Linked DNA regions of Planctopirus limnophila DSM 3776. The protein of the gene in region 1 binds, or shares a complex with, the protein of each later gene. Links are inferred from orthologs where the notes say so. Each region holds a gene or a part of one and is shown in the gene's direction. Other genes may lie near its edges.

The links. Proteins that work in one complex are often made in the same cells at the same time.
Region 2: the proteins of pheS (region 1) and pheT are in contact, whole or in part, in a crystal structure (PDB 6P24), measured with the Escherichia coli proteins. The link is inferred for Planctopirus limnophila DSM 3776 from one-to-one orthologs.

The regions. Positions count from the first base shown.
Region 1 is NC_014148.1:3,262,340-3,270,474, forward strand. Bases 28-2,979 are described here. They hold pheS (phenylalanine--tRNA ligase subunit alpha), read left to right. Parts: upstream 28-977; coding sequence 978-1,982; downstream 1,983-2,979. Other genes in these bases: rpmI (50S ribosomal protein L35), read left to right, coding at 28-218; rplT (50S ribosomal protein L20), read left to right, coding at 333-725; PLIM_RS12910 (hypothetical protein), read right to left, coding at 2,167-2,979. Outside these bases: more of rpmI, read left to right, coding at 18-27; more of PLIM_RS12910, read right to left, coding at 2,980-3,552; PLIM_RS12915 (vWA domain-containing protein), read right to left, coding at 3,609-6,113; PLIM_RS12920 (hypothetical protein), read right to left, coding at 6,474-6,788; PLIM_RS12925 (hypothetical protein), read right to left, coding at 6,964-7,467; PLIM_RS12930 (Hpt domain-containing protein), read right to left, coding at 7,897-8,135.
Region 2 is NC_014148.1:2,917,336-2,922,890, forward strand. Bases 1-2,963 are described here. They hold pheT (phenylalanine--tRNA ligase subunit beta), read left to right. Parts: upstream 1-452; coding sequence 453-2,474; downstream 2,475-2,963. Other genes in these bases: PLIM_RS11650 (dicarboxylate/amino acid:cation symporter), read left to right, coding at 1-319; PLIM_RS11660 (hypothetical protein), read right to left, coding at 2,538-2,963. Outside these bases: more of PLIM_RS11660, read right to left, coding at 2,964-3,350; PLIM_RS22865 (response regulator), read right to left, coding at 3,664-4,485; PLIM_RS11675 (adenylate/guanylate cyclase domain-containing protein), read right to left, coding at 4,866-5,555.

The DNA.
Region 1 (8,135 bases):
CAAAGTTGAGAAGAGTTATGACTAAGCAAAAGACCCACAAGGGAATGCTCAAGCGGTTCAAAGTCACAGCAAGTGGCAAGGCCAAGCACCGGAGTGCATACCGCGGGCACCTTTTGTCTCACAAAAGTGGCAATCGTAAGCGTCACCTCCGTCTTGATAACGTGGTGACAGGCCCGAATGCCAAGAATATTATTGAAGGTCTCCGGCCAATTCTCTAATCGACAGGCCTATTTTTTAATGACCACTGTGGCTGGGAACGCGTTCATATCGTTTGTTCTTTGCTGATCAACGATCACACGAATACCGCCCTTTGAAGTTTACGACAGGTTATTATGCGTATCAGTTTTGCAGTTGCCCGCCATAAATCTCACAAACGGCTTTTCCGCGAAGCTCGCGGTCAGGTTGGTGGTCGTAGTAAGCAGATTCGTCTGGTGAAAGAAACAGTGGTTCGTAACCGCTGCTTCGCCTTCCGTGACCGGCGCGCCCGCAAGCGTGACTTCCGCTCGTTGTGGATCACTCGTATTACAGCCGCTGCTCAAATGCGTGGTCTGTCTTACAGCCGATTCATCAACGGAATGGATCTTGCAGGGATCAAGCTCAATCGCAAGTCCCTCAGCGAGCTGGCAATTCATCACCCAGCCGTATTCGACGAAGTGGCCAACCTCGTGAAGGCTGCACTGCAAAAGAACAATGTCAATTTTGGTCGCAAGCTGGCTGCTGTCTAATCATTTGTTTCCTGAATGCTGCCTTTCAGGCGATTCAGGAAGTTAAGGATATGGTTCTGGCGATGGGAGATCGCCCAGTCTTCAAATGTTTGAAGAGTCTCTCTGGGGGCGTGGAGTATCCACAGCCCCCTTTTCTTTTATATGAAGCTCCTCTGTACGCTGAATTTTCAGGACAATTGACTCACCGATAAAGCGACACCTGCCACGAAACGGGTCTCCATCACTTACCCAAAATCACCGGATGAGAATCGAATGAGTACAGCCTACGAGGCCTTTCAGGTCTTTGAACAAGAGGCAACCGCAGCGATTGAAGCGGCACGAAATGTGGCTGATCTTGAGCAGGTACGCATCCTCTTTCTCGGGAAAAGCAAAGGGCGATTGAAAGACCTGCAAAGTGAACTGGGGAAAGCGACTCCCGCAGAAAGACCGGCCATTGGTCAGGCCTTTAATGATATGAAACTGCGGGTCACTCAATTGTTTGATGCCCGGGTGGAAGTGCTTTCTCGTCCGGAGAGCCAGCCTCGAGACTTTGATGTCACGTTGCCGGGAAATCTTCCGAGGTTAGGACGGGAACATCCTATTACTCAGACGATTGAAGAATTCAAAGAGATCATCGGTCGCTTTGGGTTCACTGTCGATGATGGCCCTGAGCTGGAAGACGAATATCACAATTTCGATGCGCTCAATATCCCTAAGGATCACCCCGCACGGGATCCACTCGACAATTTCTACCTGGCGGCTGCTAAAACAGCGAACGGGCAGCCCATCCTTCTGCGAAGCCAGACCTCAACTGTCCAGATTCGCGTGATGGAACGAACGAAGCCTCCCGTCAGAATTGTCTCTGTGGGCCGCGTTTATCGTCCGGATGAAATCGATCGCACCCACCACCAGATGTTCCATCAGATGGAAGGACTGATGGTCGGCGAAGGGGTCACGATGGCCACTCTCAAGAGTGTGCTCAAGATGTTCGCGGCCGCTTATCTGGGTGAAGATGTCGAAATCCGCTTCCGCCCCTCATTCTTCCCGTTCACAGAACCATCTGTCGAAGTCGATGTCCGCTGGCGAGACGGCTGGCTGGAACTCGGTGGTGCAGGGATGGTCGATCCACAGGTTCTCGAAAATGTCGGTTACGATCCCGAAACGATCACTGGCTTTGCATTTGGATTAGGGATTGCCCGCTTCTGTATGCTGCGCCACGGCATCGACGATATTCGACTTTTCTATGAAAACGACCTGCGGTTCCTGAAGCAATTTTAGAGTTGATCGCGTGGATCTTTATCAGTGGCTGGTGGTAACAGCTTTGGAATGACTGATTCGTTTCCCACCAGATAACGGCGAGTTGCTGCTTGCGAAAACATGCTTGCCCAGAGCTGCAAGCATGGCACACAGCCGGTGGTCTTTTTGTGCATTTCGTCAGCGGAGCGCCCTCAGCAAGTGACGGTCATCGTCCAATTGGGCCGGAAGCTGTGCTGAACTGGAGCACATCTCGAATTGCCGTAAAGTTAGGCTGCAATGTCAGCCTGACGTATCGGCGATCTCCCGAAACCACCGCCAGCGCTGCCATGGAAACTCCCTCGGCAATCGACGTGACCTGAGGTGCCTGCAGCGCCACCCCGACACCCACACCACCACCTCCTCCAGCATTTGGCCCCACCTGAGCCAGTGGTGGCCAGTTTCGAGCATCCGGCATATGCCCTCTCAGCGCCGAGAGGACGACATTCCCGGATGTTGTTGGCTTGGTCGCTTTACGCGATGAAGCATCGGGAACTGGGGCAGCCGCTTGACGACGTCCACCTCGCATGAGAACTCGTAACTCCTGATCATCCTTTCCTAGGATAATCGTCCGGGTCGTCTCGTCAGCATCTGTCTGACCTTTGCGGCGAGTGATCGTGACAGCCACCCGCTTACCCACAATATCACCCTGCACATGACGAATCCGAATTCGATACTCACCATCGAAAGCGAACGGGCAGACATATTCTTCCTGGCAGTTTTCCTGACGTGGCCCAAAGCCGTCACGAGAAAGTAATCCACCTGCGGGAGTTCGCGGAGTTTCATGCGAACAAGTCGACCCGCCGGGCTCATCTACCAGCAGATCGACATCACCCGCACCGTTCCACTCGACTTTGACACTGAGATCGCAAGCTTTGGATTGCTCAAATTGTTTAGTCAACATTTCTGCTGTTGCAGTCTCGCCCTTCTGGCGGAAAGCCGTGGTCGCTTCGATTGTGGCCGCTTCTGCCAGCTTGAGCATCTCTTCCCGATCAGCACCCCAGGCATGCTGTGCCAACCCGGGAGCACTCCACAAAATGGTATCCCAGGCTTTATTGGACATCGCGATTTTGGTGGCTAGTAAATACAACTCCACCCGCGTTGGATCTTGCCGAACCGCCTGGTCTAGTAACGACAGTGCACGTTCGGGCCGCCCTAATCGAGAAAAGTAGGTGGCGAGAAAAGCCAATGAGGCGGGATCATTTGCACCCACATCGACACCCGAGAGCATGACACGCTCGATCTGTGCTTTGGGGCGTTTATCAAGCTCCATCGATAACGCCAGCACCTCGTGCATCCAGGGCTGAACCTGGCCAGCCCGGATTGAGGCCTCAATGAGACCTATGGCTGCTGCATGCTGACCTGATGAAGAAAATCCGGTAATCAGCTCTCGGACAACATCTTGCTTGGGTGATTTCTCTACCAGAAACCGATCCCATTCTTCTGGCGATTTGAAACTCACCGTTTTGGAAGTGATGTCCGCCGGTGCGGAGTCTTTTTTCTGGCAGAAGGTTCTCTTTGAAAAAACAGAACTGCGAAGTGGGGCAGGTGGCAAAACCTCCTGCCCAAACTCCGCAGTTTCATTAAGGCACTTAGAACTCTGAGTCGAGTTTATCGGGTCTGGTTTTTTTTTAGTTGCTCAGCAGGCAGACTGAAGAAGTTTCCGCCTCCACCGCCACCAAAGCCCTGCTGTCCACCCTGACCACCTTGTCCGCCTAAACCATTCTGCTGGCCACCGTTCTGCTGGCCATTGTTACCACCACCCAAACCACCGGCACCAAAGAACGATTGAATCGGGATCACCAGGTCAGCGACAGGATAAACTCGGGTGGAAAGTGCGGTTTCAGCATCGGTGAGCGTAGTGATCTCCATCACTTCGTTACGAATCACATAAGTAAGCTGCAAAGGTTCCAGCATCAGTCGGAGTGCACTCCGCAAACTGACACCTGAAAGCTGCAGATTCACTGGTTGATCGATTGCGATCCCCTCTTCCATGATCTTGGCTTCATTGATCCAGATCTCGATCTTATGGAGATCTTCGATGAAGTCCAGAGCGTCCTTCAGAGAGGTATCAATGAATTCCACTTCAGTGGGCTGATCCAACGCTGACAGAATCTTCTGCTCATTGGGGCTGTTCTGCCTCAGGTCAACCGACTGGTAACGCTTGCGTCGTTCGCTCAATGCCTTCCAGACTTCGGCCGGTGGGAAGACAATCGGAGGTTCATCCGGGAATGGCACGTGCGAGAGTTCAACCTGGTAAAGTGTTTCCAGGAACATATCCGCTCGGCGAGCCCGCAAACGGAACACCCGGCGTAACTGTGTGGCTGCTTCGGCATTGAACAGAGCCGCTGCGGCTGCACCACTATTGGGTTCCAGATCGACCGCGACTCGGGCCACAGCCTCAGCTTCCGAGAAGGCGGCATCATCACCATGCCATCCCGCATTCATCAGAGCACGAATGCGGTCAATCAGATTCGCGAGGCGTTCATCATCCAGAACCGATTGTTCGACAAGACGCTGCTGAGCCTCAAGCTGGGCTGAGCGTTCCAGATTGCGAACGCGATCCAGGTTTTCTTTTTCAATGCGATTTGTCGTGGCGAGAATTTCCGAGCCAAGGACTCGTTCGAGACGCACACGCTCTTCAGCATTAATATCAATCGCAGACCGAACAGCGGTGAGTGATCGTTTGAGTTCATCGAGTGCCGCGCCAGAATCAACGGCTGAACGGGCAAACTGCACTGTCGAACTGACCTGCTGCCGTAACTTCTCGGCTTGAACTCGAATCAGTTGTTCCCGCTCATCGAGCAGTGATGGCCCTTGGCCTGGAACAGTTCGTTCGACCATGGGTGCACTGGCTGCGGGTGCTTCCTGAGGAGCCGCGACCAGTCGTTCGATGGCAGCACTTTGAACGGAAAGGACTTTGGCCTGGGCAGCCAGTTGTGCGAGCACCTGACGATCACCTTCGCGTGACGCCTTTTCAGCCCGGGCTGCCAGTAATCGACTACCTTCTTCAAATTCACTGCTGGCCAGGCCCAAAGCTTCCAGGCCTGCTAATGAATTGGTGATCCCTTTTTCCGAAATCACCTGTCGTACAAAGGCGGGCAGGAATGCCGCATGGGTAGAGGATGGAGCCAGGTTGAATTTCTCGATGACAGCCCGACCGGCGACTTCACCACGGATTGTCAGTTCTTCGCCATGAATTGTTCCACGGCCCAGATAAACAGTCTCGCGATCGGACCTGAGTGGCAGGCCACGGGCAGGAATGAGTTCAAAAGCGGCATCACCCTCAACCTGAAACTCTTCCACTCGCAGGATGGGTGCGGTAATTGAGGCAGCGACTTGTGGGGCATCAGCCGCCGGTGTGGCTGAAGGCAGGCACCACAAGGCTCCACCCGTCTGCTGAGCGAGTGAACCAATTAATTTGCCGTTGAATTTAGGCCCGAGGACATAGCTGTGAACAGCGACCTGCTGCTTTTCCAACTGGCTTAAAGTGGTCTGAAATCGTTCGATCGAAACATACTCGGCAGTGCTATGACCATCACCAACGTAAAGAATATGTCGAGGCCCTTTTTGGGTAAACCAGCCTGAAACTTCATCCAGAGCCGCTGGAAGATTGGTGGCTCCCAGAGGTGTTCTCATCTTCAACTGTTGAACAGCTGAAACGGCAGCCGGTGTCGTCGAGGATGCGAATTCCCCCATGAGGGATTCAACACCCACATCGACGGCAGCCACCCTGACTGTGACTTCTTGAGGAAGCGATTTGAGCAATTCGCTCACCAGTTCGAGGCTACCCTGACGATAGGCACCCACCTGGCTGGCGGAAGTATCGACCAGAACAATCAGTTCTTGCGGGCCCGCTACCGGAGCAAGATTTTTCCCTCGCAAGGCAATTGCCGAGTAAGTCGTCCCATCAGCATCTGCCTGCTGAAAGACCTGTGCGCGAACTCCCTGCTGGTCGCCAGCAGTCGTGGCGACTGGCCGGGAAATGCGGGCATTGGCAGCTCCAGCAGGGCTGGTGGCTTTCTCATCCGCCCACGAGAGAGGAATCGCTACCGAACCGCTGAGGAGTGTGCAGAGCACCAGTCGTGACCACTGACGCTGAGAGAGGAAATGCATGTTTGAGCTTTCCAGAACTTCTGGCCGAATCTTCGAGATGGGGCTGCTGAATCAACATTTCAACAGCAGACAGATTTCCTGATCCGCAAAGTTTACCGCCATGAACCAACACCTTTGAAGAAAAATCTTCTCGCTTCTCGGGTGCAAATTGGCAAAAACCACACTTACCCGGCGCAATCCGTCTCATCGGTGGTCGTCGGGAAGATCGGCGAAGTCGCTCAATGACCGTGATTTCTGTTCTTCACAGGCGAATGAGTCTTGCAACCCGCATAACCCGAACATGATTTTAAAGGCCGCAAAACTGCGGCCTCTATGAGAATATACCCGCAAAAAAGCGAATGTTCGATTGAAACCTGATTCTTATCCAATCGCCTGCATTCCTAGAACGACCGCCCCTAAAATCCAGACGACCACGAGCAAGCTCTGCATCGTCGTGAGTTGGAACCGGCCGCGCAGATGCCGCACCTTTTCAAACTCAGTTCTGCCCCAGAAAATATAGAAAACCATCATGGCGAGCGGCACTACCATTAAACCGGCCCGCACCCATGGTCGATTTCCGCCAGGATCAACACCGCTGAAACGCAGCACAGTCAGAACGATTTGAAGTTCAAATAACGTCAAGAATGTCAGCACGCATGCCAGGGTGTACGTCGAGACACTGGGTGGTTGAGACATCGTCGATGCTCCTTAAATTCTCCATCCCAGGAGATCGCAACCCAACCTGTATTGAGCTTTCAGCAAACGATCCCGCCCTACCGACGGAAATGTCGTGGCTGGTCTCAGTTTGCATGTGAACAGCACAACATTGACCTGGTCGGAAAGAGATGACCATTCCATCCGCGATCGACGCTTAATTCTCCGGAGCTGCTTCTGCCGCCGCAGCCTTTCCGCTGGTGAGGCTGATCCGCTGTCCTTCGAGCTTTTTGAAGCGGGAAATCGGATACATGCGGATAACGCGGTTCTTGTACATCAAACGACCTTCCTCATCCTTCGTCAGATGAGTCGCAATTTCGTCTGTCGCATCGCCTGAATACAGAGCTGCAAACGTGTAAGGATCGACGCCTCGTCCTGATTCCAGATCGGAAACCACATCCAGCCCGCCGACAATCACACCATAAGGATTCAGAGATTTTGTCGCAGGAACATATCGTTGCTCCTGCTTGAGCCCTTCCATCGCGGCCCGCAATGAATCATAAGCAACAACAATCTTCTTGACTGTGTCTTCTGAGGGAGCCTGAAACTGCTCATCCTGAGCCGCGATTTGTGGCACCATGGCCTTCTGCCAGCTAACCCCTGCACCAAAAGCCAGAATCAGGCAGCTTACAGCACCAGCGAACTTCAATGATGGCGGCATCTACATTTCCTCAATTCAAATCCCACGGGCATATCGAATCAGCAATATACGGCCCAATCACATGGAAGTGTGATTGTTAAGGAGCACTTTCCACATTCGCGGAGTCAACTCGTCGGTCCGCACTCAATTTGCCGTTCGTGCCGACCGGAAGTCATCTCCTGTGTTAGGTCACACAAGACGGCTTCCCTGACAGCATAATTGCTGCATCCCCCGGGGAAAAGTCCCTGTTTCTTCAGCACGCGGATTCAGGAATCACTTCGCCGGAAGGTATCCCGGGAAAATGCGCGTCATCAGGAGTGATTGAGACGAGAGATCGCGCTGGCATCGCGATGAAGAGGAATCTGAAAAACAAGGCCATCCACCTGGAAATCCGCATGCTCAAAGAGATTGTAAGCCATAACCCACAAACAAGTTAAGACCAGCCTCAAGTTAGACTGAAATTCGCCGCAAGTAGGAAATCAATTCGGCTGTCAGCTCCAGAATGTCATCCATCCGATTTTCCCGGCAGGCCGATTCCACCTGAGCAGCCAGCAGGCTCAACTCCGGGAATCCATAACCACCTCCAGCCCCTTTGAGCTGGTGCGCCTTCCGCTTCAGTTCATCGTGGGCTTTTTGCCCCAGCACCAGTTCCAGTTCAGAAATCCGCTCCGGCATCACTGCCACAAAAT
Region 2 (5,555 bases), 350 kb from region 1 along the record:
GATTCAAGTCGTCATGATGTCGGTCCTTGCCGGAATTGGTACCGCGGGTGTTCCCGGCGGTTCGCTCCCTTTAATTGTGGTGGTCATGCAATCGGTCGGCATCCCGGGCTCGGCGATTGGCATTATCATGGGTGTCGATCGAATTCTCGATATGTCCCGCACGACAGTGAACGTTGCTGGCGACCTCGTCATCGCCGCCTGTGTGACAGAATCCGAACGAAAAATCGAGGCTCGGAATCTGCTCGCTTCTCAACGGCTGGAAAAGCCAGCGACAAGCGTTGCCACAACGAAGCCTGAAGACGAAGCGAGCCCCTCTTGATCCTGCAAGCTGGGCAGCCAGACGATCAAAAGTTAGACTCTACGGAAGTCTGCACACATTATGATGACTCGAACTGGCTGTGAGTCGATCGAGTTGTTCATCGAGTGATCGACATCTGCGAGAGGCGAATTGGATGCTGGTGAATCTGGATTGGCTCAAAGACTACGTGAATATCAGCCTTTCACCTGAAGAACTCGGGGATCGCCTGACACATGCCGGGCTTAACCTCGAGTTTATTGAGCAGCGTGATTCTCAGACGGTGATCGATCTGGAAGTCACCAGCAATCGGCCCGATTGCCTGGGACACCTCGGTGTGGCTCGTGAAATTGCGGCCATTACCAAGCAAGGGATGTGCCAGCCCGAAATCAAGCTGCAAGAATGTGCTGATAAAGCCGCCGACCACATTCAAATCTCGATCGAGGATCAACAGTTTTGCCCCGTCTACGTCGCCCGTGTGATTCGTGGCGTCAAAGTCGGGCCCAGTCCGGCATGGCTGGTTGATCGTTTGAAAAGTCTCGGGATCGCCACCATTAACAACGTGGTCGATGCCACAAACTATGTGATGTTCGAGTGTGCCCAGCCTTTGCATGCCTTCGATTTCCAGAAACTGGCTGGTTCACAAGTGACCGTCCGCAAGGCTCGCGACGGTGAAACGATTAAAGCCATCGATCAGCGCGAGTACCGGCTGACTTCCACAATGGGTGTGATTGCCGACCAGCGAGGCCCCGTTGCTGTGGCAGGGGTCATGGGTGGCTTTGAGAGCGAAATATCTCACGAAACGACGACAATCCTGCTGGAATCCGCCAGTTTCAACTCTTTGAGCGTGCGAAACACCTCTCGCTCTCTCGAACTTTTCAGCCCTTCGTCCTATCGATTTGAAAGAGCACTTGATCAGCATGGGGTTGCCTGGGCGAATGCTCGCTGCGCTTCGCTGATCCAGGAGCTGGCGGGTGGCGAAGTTCTTTCTGGAGAAGTCATTGCGGGTGAACTTGCCTCTGCATTTGGAAAGCCGATTGAGCTGAGATTCTCCCGTATTCCCGAAATTCTAGGGATCGAAGTTCCATCCACGGAAGTTTCGCAAATTCTGCAGCTTCTGGGTTGCCAGATCAGTTCCAGTACGCCCCAGACAATCACTGTGCTGGCGCCGTCGTTCCGCCGGGACTTAGTTCGGGAAATTGATCTGATTGAAGAAGTGGCCCGGATTTACGGGTACGAAAACATCCCCGAAAATGTGCCTGTGCCCCTCTGCTCCAGCCGTAAAACGACAGCAGATCGAGTGGCAGAGAAGGTTCGTCGCACATTGGTGGGATCTGGTTTTTTCGAGGCCATGACAGTAGCCTTCACCAGCGAATCTCAGCAGAACTGGTTTGCTCCCCGGAGTGTGACAACCTCATTAATGGTCGATCACTCGCGGCGGCGCAACGAGAATTTATTGCGGCAAAGTCTCGTCCCCTCGCTCCTCAACGTCCGGCGGGAGAATATCCGCCGTGGAAATCATGACGCGCATCTCTTCGAAATTGCCCGTGTCTATCTGGGAAGCGAAATCACTGCGGATTGTGCTCAGCAACCCGCAGTTTTAGGCTGTGTCAGTGGTCTGCCATTTCTGGATCTCAAGGGGATTCTGGCAGCAGTCGCTATGGCCTGCCGATCAGATATTCGCCTGGAGACAACCGAATCCTCACTTGAGTCATTTGCCCCTTATCGAGGTGCTGAACTGTGGCTGAATGGTAAGCGATGGGGCTGGTGCGGAGAGCTGCATCCGGAGATTGTCCAGCACGCAGGCATGAAAGATCAGGTGACTGTTGCAGAAGTCGATATGGGACTTTTGGAGGCACTGTTTCAGGCAGCTCCGCAGTTCCGTGCGATTCCGCAGTATCAGTCCATGATTCGCGATCTGAATTTTTCACTGGCTGAAGAAGTCCAATGGATTGATCTTGAAAAGACCATCCAGCTGGCAGCTGGGCCACTGTTGGAAGCCGTCCGCTTCAGCGGTCAATACCGTGGTAAACAACTGGGAGAAGGACAAAAGTCCTATCTGGCAACACTGGTCTATCGCTCTTTTGAACGGACATTAACCAGTGAAGAGGTCGATGAAATCCAGAAGAACGTGATGAATTCCTGTCTGGAGCACCACGGTGCTGTAGTTCGCTCTTAAACAGGATTTTCGCCTGACGAGAGGCCACGATTTCCAATTGAAATCGTGGCCTTTTCCATCGATCTAAAATGCGTTTGACTGGGGAGCTGCGGGTTTACCGCCAGCACGTGGCTTTTCACCAGTCAGGGCCATCGTTTCCAGCATGAGCGGTATGCCTTTGCCCAGGAAGATATTGGCATCCGAATCCGCAGGTGTCGCCACAATCACAGCCACCTGAACGTCCTGCTGCTGAATCAGGTAGACATCAAACAGGTACTGAACACCATCAATTGGCTGGCTGGGCCTGAGGTTGATGACAGTAAAGTTCTTCTCGGGCTGATAGCCCTGCACCTTCGGATACTTTTCCTGAAGGGCACGTCTTTGATCTTCTGGAATCGATAATGACTGCCAGAATCGATCCAGAAAACTCTGCGAAAATTCAGGGGCCTTCGCAATCTGATTGGCCTGTGAAAACATCGAGTAATTGCTGATCACATAGATGTAGGCTTTGCGCTCTGCAGCAGCCCCATTCACGGTGGCATTCACTTTTGTCTGCCAGGCACCGATCAATCCTGGAAACTCAAAGTTCATGTAATCCGGTTGTCGATGATCAATCACGACGGGTGCGGGTTTGCCCTCTTCAGCCTTAGGGACTTGTGGCTTTGGCATGAGTTGAAACTGTTTGGGAACCCTGAGCTCAATGCCGGAATCACGCCAGAGAGGCCCGAGGTTCTGATCGAGAATTTCCAGGTAACGGAAATACTTGGCGGTTTCTTCGACTCGATTTTCATATGCGGCCGCACCACAGCCCGAAATGGTGAGAAACAAAGCTCCCAGGTATCCCAGAAGCCGGAAATGGCAACGGCTGATTGAGACAGGCTGATCCGACAAATTCATGCTCGTTCCCACGATCTGAACCATAATTCAAAATGTCATCTTGGGTGATCCGTCCGTTTCGAAAGATCACACAAAGTTACTGTCGCTCTGCAATTCCACTCTGACCAGCAGAAATGCCTGAAGACCATAAAGTATCGTATGCGAAAGCCAGCCTGCGATGGTAATGAAATTCATCGGGGAAAGGGAGCTGAGCGATGCAGCGTGGCTGTTTAAGCCGATCGAAGAACGTGCATGATCGCGCATAAGCGACAGGACACGATGGTGCCCGGCCAGTCTACACGATCATCCCGCGTGGGATTCAGGGGTGACTGTGTCATTCCCAGTTATCGATCAGATCGCGAAGCAGCGTCTCTCGGTTCTGGTCTTCAGCAGCCGGCTTTGCAGAAGCGGCAACAGCACCCGAATGTTCACCAGTTCGAGCCGGTGCTCCCATCTCTGTGTGAGCAGTGACGAGAGCCGAGGCCCCGCTGGTGACCTCAGGTCGTGAAGCCTGAGATTCAGACATTCGAGCTGTGACACCGAAGGCCTCGCGATGACTGGGAGGGGGAACTGTTCGCGAATTGACCGCTGTCTGCGTCGCCATAGGAGTAGTTGCTGAGAGCGGCGAAACCGGAATGTTTGCAGCCTGAGCGACCGGTGTGATTGGCCTCTGGGCAGCGAAGCCAGTGGCCGGTGAGGCTGTTGTCGCGCGGGAAACACCAAGAGCGGCCGCCGCTTGAGCTTCGACTCTCTGCATGACCATTTTTCGCCGCGGATCGAGCCTGGCCAGCTTGTTGAAAAGATCTTCCTTTGAAAAGCTGGTTTTGACGATGTAATCCTGCGCCCCGGCCTGGATCGCTGCCATCACCGTGTCGCGCGTACTATCCGAAGTCAGCATGACCAGTGAGACATGGGACAGGCTGGGGTGCCCTCGGAAATGCTTGAGAGTCTTGATTCCATCCCAACCGGGCATCTGGACATCGATCAGGACGATATCAGGTGGATGTTCGGCAGCCTTGTAGAAACCTTCGGCTCCATCAGCTGCCACAGCCACGAAATACTCTTTGCGAAGTAAAGTCGTAATCAGACTGCGAAACAAAGGATCGTCATCGATCACCAGAACGCGCGGGCGGTCGTTCGATGGGAGCTCATTCATCGAAAGCAATGCACCCAAAAAATGATGGAATGGGGAAGTTCAACTCGATTCGAATGGCTATCAGTCTGGAGTATCACCCATGATGACAGACACTCGGCACGACAGGATCAGGAAGTGCTTGTGTAATCCTACAACACGAACGGCCAGCGTCCGGCCTTGAGTTGACTTTTTTCCACAAATCCCGGGATGTCTTCGCGGTGCAACATCGCCAGTTGACGATCTGTATCGATTCTGCTGGCTAGTCCAGTGGTCCCCAGTATAGCTGGCTCAAAACAAAATTCAGGTTCATGACAAATCACCAAAAAGTCGAGCCCGGCCTCAATGGCACATCTGCTGAGCGAGCGTGCAGACAACAATCGACGACAACGTCTTTTAACTCATCACTTTCCGGGGAACCGAATAGTTCCATCCCAATCTTTGGGAGGTTGACGATTATTCATCGCGATCTGATGAATCAGAAAATCCTGTGCCCGGTCACTGCTGGGCATGGAATGCAGGCACCGGTACGCTTCCTCCCAATCCCCTGCGATAAACTTTTCGACGCCGAGTTCGTAAGTCTGAATCTGGCTATCAGAAAGGAGTGGATAATCCTTTTCTCCGGGTAAAAGCTCGTGGACGACCACAGGTCGATCCATGCCATATGGCAATACGCGGGCCAGCTTGCGCAGCCGCCCGATTTCCGGAGGTAATCGTTGTCTGATCAGTTGTGCTGTCGGATCGTCGAGCAAAATCGGAACTCTGAGCTGTTTCGTCAGCCCTTCGAGCCGGCTGGCCAGATTGACCACAGGCCCGAAAACGGTCACTTTCACCTGTTCGAGGGTCCCGATTTTTCCTGCCACGGCCCGCCCATGAGCCAGGCCAATTCCCATGGCAAAATCTGAGAGCGGGTGGTCTTTTCGGCCCCGTTTACTGTCAAATTCGCAGCGAATGGCCAGGGCGGCCCGGCAGGCATTCACAGCCAGATCGGTCGAAGGGAATGGCCATCCCCAAAATCCTAAGGTGGCATCTCCCTGAAAATCACCCGTCACTCCGCCATGCGAAAGAATCTGCTGCGTCATCACTCCTAAAGC